One region of the Cobetia sp. BMC6 genome, then DNA from elsewhere that is predicted to be linked to it. Evidence: predicted binding sites of a transcription regulator. Region 1 holds the regulator's gene; each other region holds the start of a gene.
The links. The regulator PhoB, encoded in region 1, activates phosphate uptake and scavenging genes when phosphate is short. The targets are predictions, from matches to a motif close to TGTCATANNNNTGTCANA.

Region 1 (4,236 bases):
GCGCATGATCGCGCTGTTCATCATCGGTTTCATCCCGGGTCTGAACCTGCTCTCGCCGCTGTTGTGGGGGCTGTTCTCGGCCTGGAGCATGTCGATCCAGTACCTCGACTACCCGATGGACAACCATCAGGTCAGCTTCGGTGACATGAAGCAGCGCCTCAAGGCGCGCTGGTGGCCCTCACTGACCTTCGGCGCCGCGGTGTTCGTCATGACGCTGGTGCCTCTGGCCAATCTGCTGTTCATTCCGGGCGCTGTCGCCGGGGCGGTACTGATGTGGCAGAGCCACTACCGTCAGTTGCCGGCGCCGCGTCGTTGAGACAGCCTGTCGCAGCTGGTTCATCGCTGTACTGGTTTGTCGTTGAGGTAGCCGCAGCGTCGTCTGGCGGACCAAAAGAAACGCCCCGCAGTCGCCTCCTTTCGAGGTGGCTGCGGGGTGTTCCGCGTTGGGCTGGCCTCCGGCTCAGCTCATCACGGAGTCAGCACATCACCGGGCTAGCGCACTGCTGGTCCGGGGAGCGCTCGTCTGACAGGCGCGCTCGTCGGGGAAGTGACAGCGGAAGCGCGCACCCTCGCCGGGGTGGCTGTCGATCTCCAGATGGCCCTGATGGCGAATCAGCACATGCTTGACGATGGCAAGCCCCAGACCGGTGCCTCCCGTGGCGGTGCTGCGGCCCTTGTCGATGCGGTAGAAGCGCTCGGTCAGACGCGGCAGGTGGACCGGGTCGATGCCATCCCCGTCATCTTCCACCTCGACCAGCAGGCCCTGGTCATCCGCCTTCCAGCGCAGGGTGATATGGCAGTCTTCGGGAGTGTAGCGCACCGCATTGAAGACCAGATTCGAGATCGCGCTGCGCAGTTCCTGCTCCTCACCGCGTAGTGACAGGCTGGCATCGGCCTCGATGGAGAAGGTGTGGCGTCCCTGGGACAGGCCTTCGGCGTCGTCGCGGATATGGCCGAGCAGGGCACTCATGTCGATGCAGCGGCCGTTGTCGGACAGCTCGTCGGTTTCCAGGCGTGACAGGGTCAGCAGGTCCTCGACCAGGTGCTGCATGCGGTCGGTCTGGCTCTTCATCTGGCCCAGCCCACGCTGCCAGCGCGGTGGCAGGTCATCGGCGTAATCGGAGTAGGTCTCGAGATAGCCGGCCAGTACCGTCAGCGGCGTGCGCAGTTCATGGGAGACATTGGCCACGAAGTCGCGGCGCATCTCTTCCAGGCGATAGAGGCGGGTGACGTCACGCAGCATGACCAGACGTTCGTTGTCACCGAACAGGGTGATGGAAATCTGCAGCGTCAGGTTGTCAGACAGCGGCGACTGCAGCGTCAGCGGCTCGCGGTAGGCCAGCCGATTGAAGTAGTCGATGAAGGCGGGGTCACGCAGATAGTTGGTGATGTGCTGGCCGCGGTCGTGGCTGGCCTTGAGACCGACCAGCTGCTCGGCAGCGCTGTTCCACCATTCCATGTCACCGTGGTTGTCCAGCATCACCAGGCCGTCGCGCATGGCCTCGGAGGATTCCTGGATACGGTTGAGGATGCTGCGCAGTCGCTCCTGAGTCTGACGCTGGCCCTTCTGATAGCGGTAGAGACGATCGAGCAGGTCTCCCCACACGCCATCGCCGGGCGGTGGCTCTTCATGGGGATTGGTGATCAGCCAGGTATAGAGGCTCTTCAAGTGCTTGAGATGGACGAACAGATACAGCGCCAGACCCAGCGCCAGGCCCCAGCCCAGATGGCCCAGCAGGCCACCGATCAGGCCGAAGCCACCGGCAAGGTAGCCGAGGCGCCATAGCTCGTTGGTCCAATAGCGCATGAATCCCTCAGGCCTGAGCGCTGAAGCGGTAACCGGTGCCACGGACGGTCTGGATCAGATGCTGATGGCCTGTGCCCAGCGCCTTGCGCAGGCGGCGGATGTGCACGTCCACGGTGCGCTCCTCGACATAGACGTTACCCCCCCATACCTGGTCGAGTAGCTGGCTGCGGGTGTAGGCACGCTCCTGATGCGTCATGAAGAACTGCAGCAGGCGATATTCGGTCGGGCCGACATCCAGTGAGTTGCCGTGGGCGGTGACGCGGTGGCTGGCCGGGTCGAGCATCAAGCCTTCGACTTCCACTGCCTCCTCGACCCCCTTGGGGGTGGTGCGACGCAGCACGGCCTTGAGACGGGCGACCAGCTCGCGTGGCGAGAAGGGCTTGGTGATGTAGTCGTCGGCACCGGCTTCCAGGCCTTGAATCTTGTTGTCTTCCTCGCCCTTGGCGGTCAACAGGATGATCGGCAGTTCCGAGGTGGTCTCGTCTCGCTTGAGACGCCGCGCGAGCTCCAGGCCACTGGTGCCCGGCATCATCCAGTCCAGCAACAGCAGATCGGGCTTTTCATCGACGACGATGGCGTGGGCGTCCTGGGCATTGTCTGCCTCCAGCACGCGGTAATCCGCCATTTCGAGGGCGACGGCGATCATCTCGCGAATCGAGGATTCATCGTCGACAATCAGTACGGTCTTGGAGCTCATCGCTAGATCCCATGCAGCAGTCGGCGCACGCGCCAGAATGACAAGTCGATGACGATTACAACCCGCTTATATGACAACCAGATGACAACTGCCAGCATGGCAGCTTGCACGCAAGCCTGCCAGCCGCCTTGGAGGCGCGGCAGGCAGGCATGAATCGTGGGCTGGGGAGCAACCGGGGGCAGGGATAGCTTTAAATTAAATAATGCGAATATTTATGCAGGAGTCAGCTCATCGGCCAGGTCGCCAGGGCGATACCGGCGAAGATCAGCAGCCCCGTCCAATGATTGTTGAGGAACGCCTGGAAGCAGGGCGCACGCTCACGCTCACGGATCAGACGTTGCTGCCAGACGAAGGTGACGGCGGCGGCAGCCAGCCCCAGCCAGTAGAAGATGCCCAGCGCCAGCTGCAGGCCGATGCCGATCAACACCACCAGCATGCCCAGCTGCAACAGGCCGATCATCAGCTTGTCGGCACGCCCGAACAGCACGGCGGTGGACTTGATGCCCACCTTGAGGTCGTCGTTGCGATCGACCATCGCATAGGCGGTGTCGTAGGCCACCGTCCACATCAGGTTGGCCGCGAACAGCCACCAGCCGTAGGTCGGCACCTCCTCCAGCGTCGCGGCGAAGGCCATCGGAATCGCCCAGCCGAAGGCGGCGCCCAGCACTACCTGGGGCAGATGATGGAAGCGCTTCATGAATGGGTAGCTGGCTGCCAACAGCACGGCGACGATCGACAGCAGCACCGTGGTCAGGTTGGTGAAGCACACCAGCACGAAGGCGGCCGCGACCAGCCCCCCGAACAGTGTCAGCGCCTCGCGCTCCGAGATGCGGCCCGAGGTCAGCGGTCGGTCACGCGTGCGCTCGACATGCTTGTCCCAATGCCGATCGGCGTAGTCGTTGATCACGCAGCCGGCGGCGCGCATCAGGTAGACCCCGGCGATGAAGATCAGCAGGGTCGTGCGCTCGGGGATGCCATCTGCCGCCAGCCACAGTGCCCATAGGGTCGGCCACATCAGCAGCCAGGTGCCGATGGGGCGGTCCAGCCGTGTCAGGGCGAGGTAGTCGGCCAGTCTGGAAGGACGCGAAGCGGCGGAAGTGGATGACGCGGTCATCGGGGCTCCTGGGCGGGTGGTAGTGGGCAAGGGAAGAGAGGGAAACGAGGCCAGTCGGCCGCACGGCTCAGGTCAGTTGCAGCGCGTGCTGGAAGGCTGGCGTGAAGCCCTCCTGCACCAGCACCTTGAAGCGACCATGCGAGAACATCGAGCGGCGCATCCACAGGCTGGTGGTGCGGGCCAGCGGCCTGGAGCTCGAAAGCACCAGCGGGGCGCGGCTGATATCGATGGCGCTGCGTATCAGGTCGGGCTGGCGAAACAGCCAATGGCCCAGCGAGCGCTCGCCCAGCGTCGAGAGGCGATGACCGTGGGCCAGGTCCAGCGCCGCCAGCGAGCGTGCGATCACCCATGGCGTATCGCCATGACAGAGCGCCACTTCGCGTCGCCAGACATGCCGGCGTGGGCCGATGCCCAGCAGGCGTGCTTCATCAAGCCGCGCGGGGCCGGTGTCCTGAAGCAGCAGGCGCACGCGCAGGCCCTGGATGGGCTGACCTGCGCGTTCATCCTGCTGCTGCATGGCGCTGGCAAGGCGCTGTGTCAGCGAGTCCGTCGAGGAGAGCCACGCCCACCAGCCGGCCGGCATGACACCCTGCAGCGCGGCAGCCGGCTGCCAATGAC
Region 2 (4,236 bases), on a different contig from region 1:
CTCGCCGTATTGCGCATTCAGCGAGGGCACGCTGTCGAGCATCACCACGGCGACACTGGCGAAGATCATCAGGATCAGGCCGATATCGAAGGCCTTGGCCGCCTTGGTGTCGGATTCGAAGATCCAATGGAACAGCCGCGCGCGCAGGCGGCCCGTCGCGGGCTCGTAGTCGCTGGGGTGCGAGGGTGTCGCTGGGGGGCTTTGCGGCGTGCTGCCATATTCATTGGCAGGGCCCTGGCGTTCAGGCATGCAGGCTTCCTTGACGGGCGTGACGACGCCGGATGAATGTCAGGGCGTATCGGGGATGTCTCAGTGTGTGACCTTCAGTGACTGCCCGGCCGTTGTCCATCAGCCAGTGGTCTAGCGCCTGGCGGCTGGGCAGTCAGTGTCGTGCCGAGAGTCAGCCGCGCAGCGTCGCGAGCAGTGACAGGCTGTGTTGGCCGAAGTCGCGAGTCGCCCAGTCCTGTGAGGCGTCGCCGTCGCTGCTTTCCAGCGCCTCGACCAGCGCCACCGCATGGATATGGCCGGGATGCTGGCTGGCGGCCAGCCGTGATGCAAGGGCCGACAGGGCGGCCAACGCATGCGCGTGCCACCTGAGGTCGTCTTTCGCCTGACGGTCGGCGTGGGCATCGAGTGCATCGATGGCGGCGGACAGCAGCGCGCCGGGGTCAGCGGTATCCAACGTCTTCTCATGCCATTCGCCATCCCGCAGCGCCGCGCCGCGCTTGGCCTTGCTGGCATCCGCCGGGCGCAGTGCCAGGCGGCTGGCCAGTGAATCCGCCAGCTGCCAGAGCACGCCTTCTCTCACCTCGGGGGCGAGTTCTTCGCCGCCGGTCAGCTCGAGCTCGATCTCCTGGATGGCCACTTCGCGACCACTGGCCTTCACCGCGCCCAGGTCCAGCGCCATCTCGACGCCGACGGTGACCTGCTCGTCGCTCACATTCGCGTCGCTGCGTGTCGCCTTGACGTCGATCTGCCAGGCATGACGCTCGAAATCGGTGCTGAAGCTGGGCGCGAGTGCACTCAGCAGCTGCTCGCGGGCGCCGTCTTCCAGCGCCTGCAAGGGCGGCAGGTCACGCAGGCCGTCGAGGTCGAGGCCGGTCTGGCCCTCGGGCAGCTCCCACTCCCATTCGCCGCGAGAATGCAGTCCGCCATGGCTCTCGCCGCTGGTCTTGAGCGTCTGGCGCAGGGCGCCCGTGCTGTCGGCATCCTCACCGCTCTGGCGCAGACGCAGCGCCATGCGCGCGCGCTCCAGCGCATGCTCGGGGGTGTCGAAGTAGGTGTTGGCCAGCCAGCGCCGCCTGGGGATGACCGTTGCCAGTTCTGCAATGCTCGCCAGTGTCTCCAGGATGGCATCGCGATCAATGACGGGTTGAGACAGTGCCAGTTTGAGTTCGATTTCTTGCGCCATGATGGGCACTCCCTGTACGGATGAAAGAAGACAGATGCTGACGGATGAGGATGACAGCGGCGCCAGGACCGCAGAGCCTCCGGCAAGCGTGGTGCATGGTGGTGAAGGCTCGTGTGTCTCATGCTCGCGCCTGGCCCGCGGCAAGGCAAGCACGGGGAGGGCGGAAGGGCATGCCGGATATCGGCCTGTCGGCAGAATCACACTTATATGACAGCATGATGACATTGAAGTGACAGCAATTGCCTGTCGTCACGTCCTTGGTTATATTACGAACAGTGGATAAAGCCAGCGACCACGGGTCCTGCCGCTACATGACAATCTCTCTTCTGGAATCCTTCGTGTTCCCCCGTACTGCCGCTGTTGTTGCGTAAATGACAACAGCATGGCGGTATCATGACGTTACGATGAAAGTTATGTGATCGTCACAAAGGCTTTGCTACACTCCGCGCGTCAATCCTTAACGCCGACGGCCACTATGGTAACGACCAACCCTTTCTCTTCGATGTTCGGGCGCTCGCCTTTCAAGGCGCTGCACACCCACATCATCAAGACCGACGAGTGCGCCCAGCACTTGCTGACCTTCTTCGACGCCTGCGAGCAGGGTGATTGGGAGCAGGCAGCCAGCATCCGCAAGACCATCAGTGGTCTGGAGCGTGAAGCGGACGAGTTGAAGACGCAGCTGCGTCTCAACCTGCCCAACTCGCTGTTCCTGCCGGTCTCGCGCTCCGACCTTCTCGAGCTGATCCATGTCCAGGATTCCATCGCGAATGTCACCAAGGACATCGCCGGGATCATGCTGGGTCGTCATATGCAGATACCCACCGCACTGGTGCCCGCCATGCGTGAGTATCTCAAGACTGCGGTCGAATCGGTCTGCCAGGCGCGTCGTGCGTTGGGTGAACTGGAAGACCTCGTCGAGTCCGGTTTCGGGCGCAACATGAGCGAGCTGGTCGACAAGCTGATCAACGAGCTGCATGAGCTCGAGAAACAGTCCGACGAACAGCAGATCGCCATCCGCCAGACCCTGTTCTCGCTGGAAGCCAGTCTCCCGCCCGTCGATGTGATCTTCCTCTACAAGATCATCGATTGGGTCGGCGATGTGGCTGACCAAGCGGAAAAGGTCGGTACCCGACTGCAGATCCTGATGGCGCGCTGAGCGCCATCAGGACGTCCTGCCATCTGTCCAAGAGTCTTCTATGTCCATCATTGCTCAATACGGCGATGTGCTCGTCATTCTTGCCTGTCTGTTCGGTTTCTTCATGGCATGGGGTGTGGGTGCGAATGACGTCGCCAATGCCATGGGAACCTCGGTAGGTTCCAAGGCGATCACCATCAAGCAGGCGATCATCATCGCCGTGATCTTCGAGTTCCTCGGTGCCTGGCTTGCCGGTGGTGAGGTGACTGACACCATCCGCAAAGGCATCATCGACCCGTCACTGCTGATCGAGAATCCGCAGTTCCTGGTCTACGGCATGCTGGCCTCGCTGCTGGCCGCCGGTATCTGGCTGCTGATCGCTTCCATGAAGGGCTGGCCGGTCTCGACCACCCACTCCATCGTCGGCGCCATCGTCGGCTTCTCCGCTGCGGGTCTGGGTGTGGATGCCGTCGAATGGACCAAGGTCGGTCAGATCGCGGCCTCCTGGCTGGTCTCGCCGCTGCTGGCGGGCTCCATCGCCTTCGTGCTGTTCAAGTCCGTGCAGACGCTGATCTTCGACAACGAAGACCCGTTCGCGGCCGCCAAGCGCTACGTGCCGATGTACATGTTCCTGGTCGGCTTCATCATCTCGATGGTGACCATGGTCAAGGGCCTCAAGCATGTCGGCCTGCACCTGAGCTTCGAATCCAGCCTGCTGCTGGCCGTCGTCATCGGCGCCATCGTGATGGGTATCGGCGTGCTGATGGAGCGCAAGGTCGCGCGTTCACGCCTCAAGGAGAAGAATCGCGCCACCGGTGACGACTTCGACTTCAGCGGCGTCGAGAAGGTATTCGGCCTGCTGATGATGTTCACCGCCTGTGCGATGGCCTTCGCCCACGGCTCCAACGACGTGGCCAATGCGGTCGGTCCGCTGGCGGCCATCATCAGCGTCGTCGACTCTGCCGGTCAGATCGGCGCCAAGGCGAGCATGCCGTGGTGGGTCCTCGTGCTGGGTGGCGGCGGTATCGTCGTCGGCCTGGTCACCTATGGTCGTCGCGTCATCGCAACCGTCGGCACCGGCATTACCGAGCTGACGCCGTCACGCGGCTTCGCGGCCACGCTGGCCGCCGCCTCGACCGTCGTGCTGGCCTCCGGTACCGGCCTGCCGATCTCCACCACCCACACCCTGGTCGGTGCGGTGCTGGGGGTGGGTCTGGCGCGCGGCATGGCAGCGCTCAACCTGCGCGTGATCGGCACCATCGTGATGTCCTGGCTGATCACTCTGCCGGCCGGCGCGATCCTGTCGATCCTGTTCTTCTTCATGTTCAAGGGCATGTTCGGCTAAGCCGACGCATGATCCAGAGCTGAATTGGAAAAACGAGAAAGGCGACCTTCGGGTCGCCTTTCTCGTGTCTGACACATGGATGTCAGGGGGCACCGCTCGCCGTGCAGGCTGCGGCGCTGATATGATGATTCATGGGCATGCCTGACATGCCATTTTCCCTCTCTCCTGCCCGGAGCTGGCTCTTGAACACGCGTTTCCCCTTCGCGGACTGGTTTCGCAACTCCTCTCCCTATATCAATGCCCATCGCGGCCGTACCTTCGTCATTCTGATCGAGGGCGATGCCCTGTCCTCGTCACGACGAACGCAGTTGATACAGGATCTGGCGTTGCTGCATACCCTCGGCG
Region 3 (4,236 bases), on a different contig from region 1:
CAGTTCGCCATGCCCAGGGATAGCCTGACCCGCGAGGTCGCCCGTGCCGTTTCCACCGACACTGCACTGCGTGCCAAGCTGACCGACAACACCTGGGACGCCCAGGACGAAGGCCAGCAGGACAACGCCCTCGCCCGCTACAACGCGCTGCTCAAGGACTATCCGCGCGCCGAGCCGATCTACAAGGCGCTGGCCAAGGCCTACCACAAGGGCGAGATTCCGGCCGATGCCCTGTCACCGGAAGCACGTATCGAAGCGGCGGTCGAGGCAGGCATCCTGTCAGCAGAGGATGGCGACTTCATGCGCGTCTTCGAAGCCGAGGTGCTCGACATGCTGACCGTCGACCACTTCGAATTCGACGCCTTCGTGCGCAAGCCGATGGCGAGTGACGGCACCGCCTCCAACCCGCAGCAGGACGCCGCCTGATCACTGGCGACGCCCACGTGATCGACGCACGAACTGATCACTGATCACTGATCGCAGAACCACAAAGGCCCCGCTCAATGAGCGGGGCCTTTGTCTTGGCAGAGCATGCCATTCGCTTGCGTCATCTCATCCTCAGATATGACGCGCGAAGTGCTCCAGGTCACGCACGAAGGCGTTCTTGTAGGTCTCGAAGTCCTTCGGGCGCGCCTTGAAGGAGCGCTTGATGCGCTCGCGGTCCAGGCGCAGCGGCGCGTCGAGGGCCGCCAGGTTGCCGACACGCGCCGCCGGATTCATGCCGACCAGCTCACGCGGTTGATCCCCTTCGGCCTCAGCCTCCAGCCAGTCGTTGATGCCGGCGCGACGCAGCACGCTGACCAGTGAACTGTCGGTGATGCGTACCTGCAGGCGACCGTGATCGGCCAGCTGGGAGACCAGCGCGATGCCGTGGTCATGACCGCGATGCACCGTCGGCGTCGCCCACAGCGCCAGATTCAGGCCACGTGCGTTCTCGTCGAGTACCAGCAGCGCGGCAGAGTGGATGCGCTCGGCATCGTCGACCAGCGCGAACAGGCGCGCCATCTCATTCTCGAACCACACCCCACGCACGCCGGCGTAACTCACCAGCGCATCCAGCCCCCCTTCGCGGCCATGGACTTCGGCGCACAGCATCGCCAGACAGGCATCACGTCGGGCACCGGCACTCACTTCAACCACTTTCATCGCGTTCTCCGCCACAGGCATTTTCAGCGCGCAAGACTAGCACACTCGCTCGCCGGCCGCTTATTCCGGCCTTGAGTTGCGACCAACGCCTCGCTTGCCAGCCTTGGCCGAGCTACCAGCGCCACACGCCGGCTGTTTAGACAAAGCATATCCAGCAGCCGCCGAGCCATAAACTCAGTCTCGAGTTCAGCCATAAGTTCAGCCTCGCTCGAATGAACATCTTCCTGTCACAAAGTTGTAAGGCGGGCGCTATAGAGTCGTCTACGCTTTTCGGACGATCATCAAAAGAACAAGAAAATGTTCACTTGATCGTCGCCATCGATCGTCAGCGGCCAGCGTCCTTCTTCTTTGTGCGGAAGCTGGCCAGGGGAACCTCTCAGGAGTTTGACCATGCGCCGCCCGACTCATCATGCAAGCACCCGCACGACTGCCACCGCGACTCGTCGCCTCGCCAGCCTCGCGCTGGCCATCGGTTTCGCCTCCGCCTCCGCCAGCGCCCTCGCCGCCACCGAGGTGGAATGGTGGCACGCCATGGGGGGCGGGCTCGGCAAGAAGGTCGACGAGATCGCGGCCGACTTCAATGCAAGCCAGGACGACTACGTCGTCAAGCCGGTCTTCAAGGGCAACTACTCCGAGACCATGACCTCCGCCATCGCCGCCTTCCGCGCCGGCAAGGGCCCGGACATAGTGCAGATCTTCGAGGTCGGCACCGCCACCATGATGAGCGCCAAGGGCGCGATCGTCCCGGTGCATCAGCTGATGGCAGACTTCGCGCCGCAGGAAGGCACCGCCTTCGACCCTAACGCCTACCTGTCTGCCGTCACCGGCTATTACACCGACACCGACGGCAAGATGCTGTCGATGCCGTTCAACTCCTCGACGCCGGTGACCTACTACAACAAGGACGTGCTGGCCGAGGCGGGCGTCGAGTCCCTCCCGCAGACCTGGCAGGAAATGGGCGCTGCGCTCAAGAAGGTCGTCGATTCCGGCGCCGCCAGCTGTGGTCTGACCACCACCTGGCCGTCCTGGGTGATGCTCGAGAACTTCTCGGCGCGCAACGACGTGCCCTTCGCCAGCCAGGCCAATGGCTTCGCCGGCACTGATACCCGCCTTGAATTCAACACGACCGCCGTGGTCGATCACATCCAGCGTCTCGACGACTGGCAGGCCGACAAGCGCTTCGTATTCGGCGGTCGCTTCGATGATGCGGCGCCCAAGTTCTACTCCGGCGAGTGCGCAATGATGATGGGCTCTTCCGCCAGCTATGCCGGCGTCAAGGAAAGCGCCAAGGGCTTCGAGTTCGGCGTCGCACCGCTGCCCTATGACAGCGACGTGATCGAGACACCGCAGAACTCCATCATCGGTGGCGCGTCGCTGTGGGTACTGTCCGGTCACAGCGATGAGGAGTACCAGGGTGTCGCCAAGTTCTTCCAGTACCTCTCAAAGCCCGAAGTGCAGGCCGACTGGCACCAGTTCACCGGCTATCTGCCGATCACCACTGCCGCGGCAGAGCTGACGCGCGAACAGGGCTTCTACGCCGAGAACCCGGGTACCGACGTCGCCATCACCCAGATGACCTCCGCGACGCCGACCGAGAACTCCAAGGGGCTGCGCCTGGGCAACATGGTGCAGATTCGTGACGTGATCAATGAAGAGCTGGAGAAGATCTTCTCCGGCAAGGAAAGCGTGCAGGACGGCCTGGACAACGCCGTCAAGCGTGGTGATTCGCTGCTCGAGAAGTTCGAACGCGCCAACGGCTGATCATCGCCACACCGGGGAGGGCGGGCCCATGCCAGGCCCGCCCTCCCGCCATTCTCAATCGCCAGAGAGCGGAAAGCACATCCGACATCCGGTGTCCTTTCCCTTCTCTCACGGCGTGATGGTGCAGGAGCGGCCGAGGCTTGCCGGCTCCGTGTTACCGATGGAACCACCCAGCCCCTCCTTGCTTGCGAGACCCCTGCTGCATGGCCCATTTCAATCGACACCCCATAACGCCCTGGATACTGCTGGCACCCCAGCTGCTGATCGTTGGCGTGTTCTTCTTCTGGCCGGCCTACCAGGCCATCGAACAGGCCTTCTATGTCGAGGATGCCTTCGGTCTCTCGCGGGAATTCACCGGGCTGAGCAACTTCGTCAGCGTGCTGAGCGAGCCGGAATACCTCACGACACTATGGACGACCACCTATTTCTCCTTTGCGGTGGCCTTCGGTGCCATGGCACTGGCGCTGGGACTGGCCGTGCTGGCGGACCGCGTACTGCGCGGCGCACATGCCTACAAGACCCTGCTGATCTGGCCCTACGCCGTGGCACCCGCCGTTGCCGGGGTGTTGTGGCTGTTCCTGTTCGATCCGACGCTGGGCATCCTGCCGGAGCTGCTGTCCGCCATCGGCATCGACTGGAACCACAAGCTCAATGGCGATCAGGCCATGTTGCTGGTGGTGCTGGCCTCGATCTGGAAGCAGATGAGCTACAACTTCGTGTTCTTCCTCGCCGGCCTCCAGGCGATTCCCAAGAGTCTGCTGGAAGCCGCCGCGATGGATCGCGCCGGCCCCTGGCGGCGTTTCTGGACCATCACCTTCCCGCTGCTCTCACCGACCAGCTTCTTCCTGCTGGTGATGAACGTGGTCTACGCCTTCTTCGAGACCTTCGGCACCATCGATGCCACCACCCAGGGCGGCCCGGCCGGCTCGACGCGCACCCTGGTCTACAAGGTCTATGAAGATGGTTTCGTCGGGCAGGACCTGGGTTCGAGTGCTGCCCAATCCGTGCTGTTGATGGTCATCGTCGGCGTGCTGACGCTGATCCAGTTCAGATATGTCGAGAAGAAGGTGCAGTACTGATGCGCTATAACCGCCCCGGGCTTGATATCGCAAGCCATGCCCTGCTGATCGTCGGCTGCGCAGTGTTCTTCCTGCCGGTCTGGATCGCCTTCAGCGCCAGCACCCACGAGATGGGTGACCTCTATTCCAATGTCGCCCCCGTCTGGATCGGCGAGGCTGGCCTGGACAACTACCGTCATCTGCTGGCAGACCCGGTCAGCAGTCTTGGCGCCGACGTGATGACTCTGCTGTTCAACTCGATGCTGATGGC

Region 2: MKZ40_RS11920 (CYTH domain-containing protein) is a predicted target of PhoB. The motif match lies at 1,618-1,635, and genes of this name have one in related genera.
Region 3: ugpB (sn-glycerol-3-phosphate ABC transporter substrate-binding protein UgpB) is a predicted target of PhoB. The motif match lies at 1,372-1,389, and genes of this name have one in related genera.

The regions. Positions count from the first base shown of each region.
Region 1 is NZ_JAKUMF010000004.1:282,177-286,412, forward strand. Features, by position in the region: gene cysZ (sulfate transporter CysZ) at 1-316, shown strand, start outside; gene phoR (phosphate regulon sensor histidine kinase PhoR) at 485-1,807, opposite strand; gene phoB (phosphate regulon transcriptional regulator PhoB) at 1,815-2,504, opposite strand; gene ubiA (4-hydroxybenzoate octaprenyltransferase) at 2,728-3,618, opposite strand; gene MKZ40_RS10780 (chorismate lyase) at 3,686-4,236, opposite strand, start outside.
Region 2 is NZ_JAKUMF010000005.1:226,188-230,423, forward strand. Features, by position in the region: gene MKZ40_RS11915 (ion transporter) at 1-249, opposite strand, end outside; gene MKZ40_RS11920 (CYTH domain-containing protein) at 401-1,411, opposite strand; gene MKZ40_RS11925 (TIGR00153 family protein) at 1,887-2,567, shown strand; gene MKZ40_RS11930 (inorganic phosphate transporter) at 2,608-3,891, shown strand; gene argA (amino-acid N-acetyltransferase) at 4,074-4,236, shown strand, end outside.
Region 3 is NZ_JAKUMF010000002.1:57,907-62,142, reverse strand. Features, by position in the region: gene MKZ40_RS04475 (acyl-CoA dehydrogenase) at 1-426, shown strand, start outside; gene MKZ40_RS04470 (hypothetical protein) at 559-1,146, opposite strand; gene ugpB (sn-glycerol-3-phosphate ABC transporter substrate-binding protein UgpB) at 1,537-2,907, shown strand; gene ugpA (sn-glycerol-3-phosphate ABC transporter permease UgpA) at 3,111-3,986, shown strand; gene ugpE (sn-glycerol-3-phosphate ABC transporter permease UgpE) at 3,986-4,236, shown strand, end outside.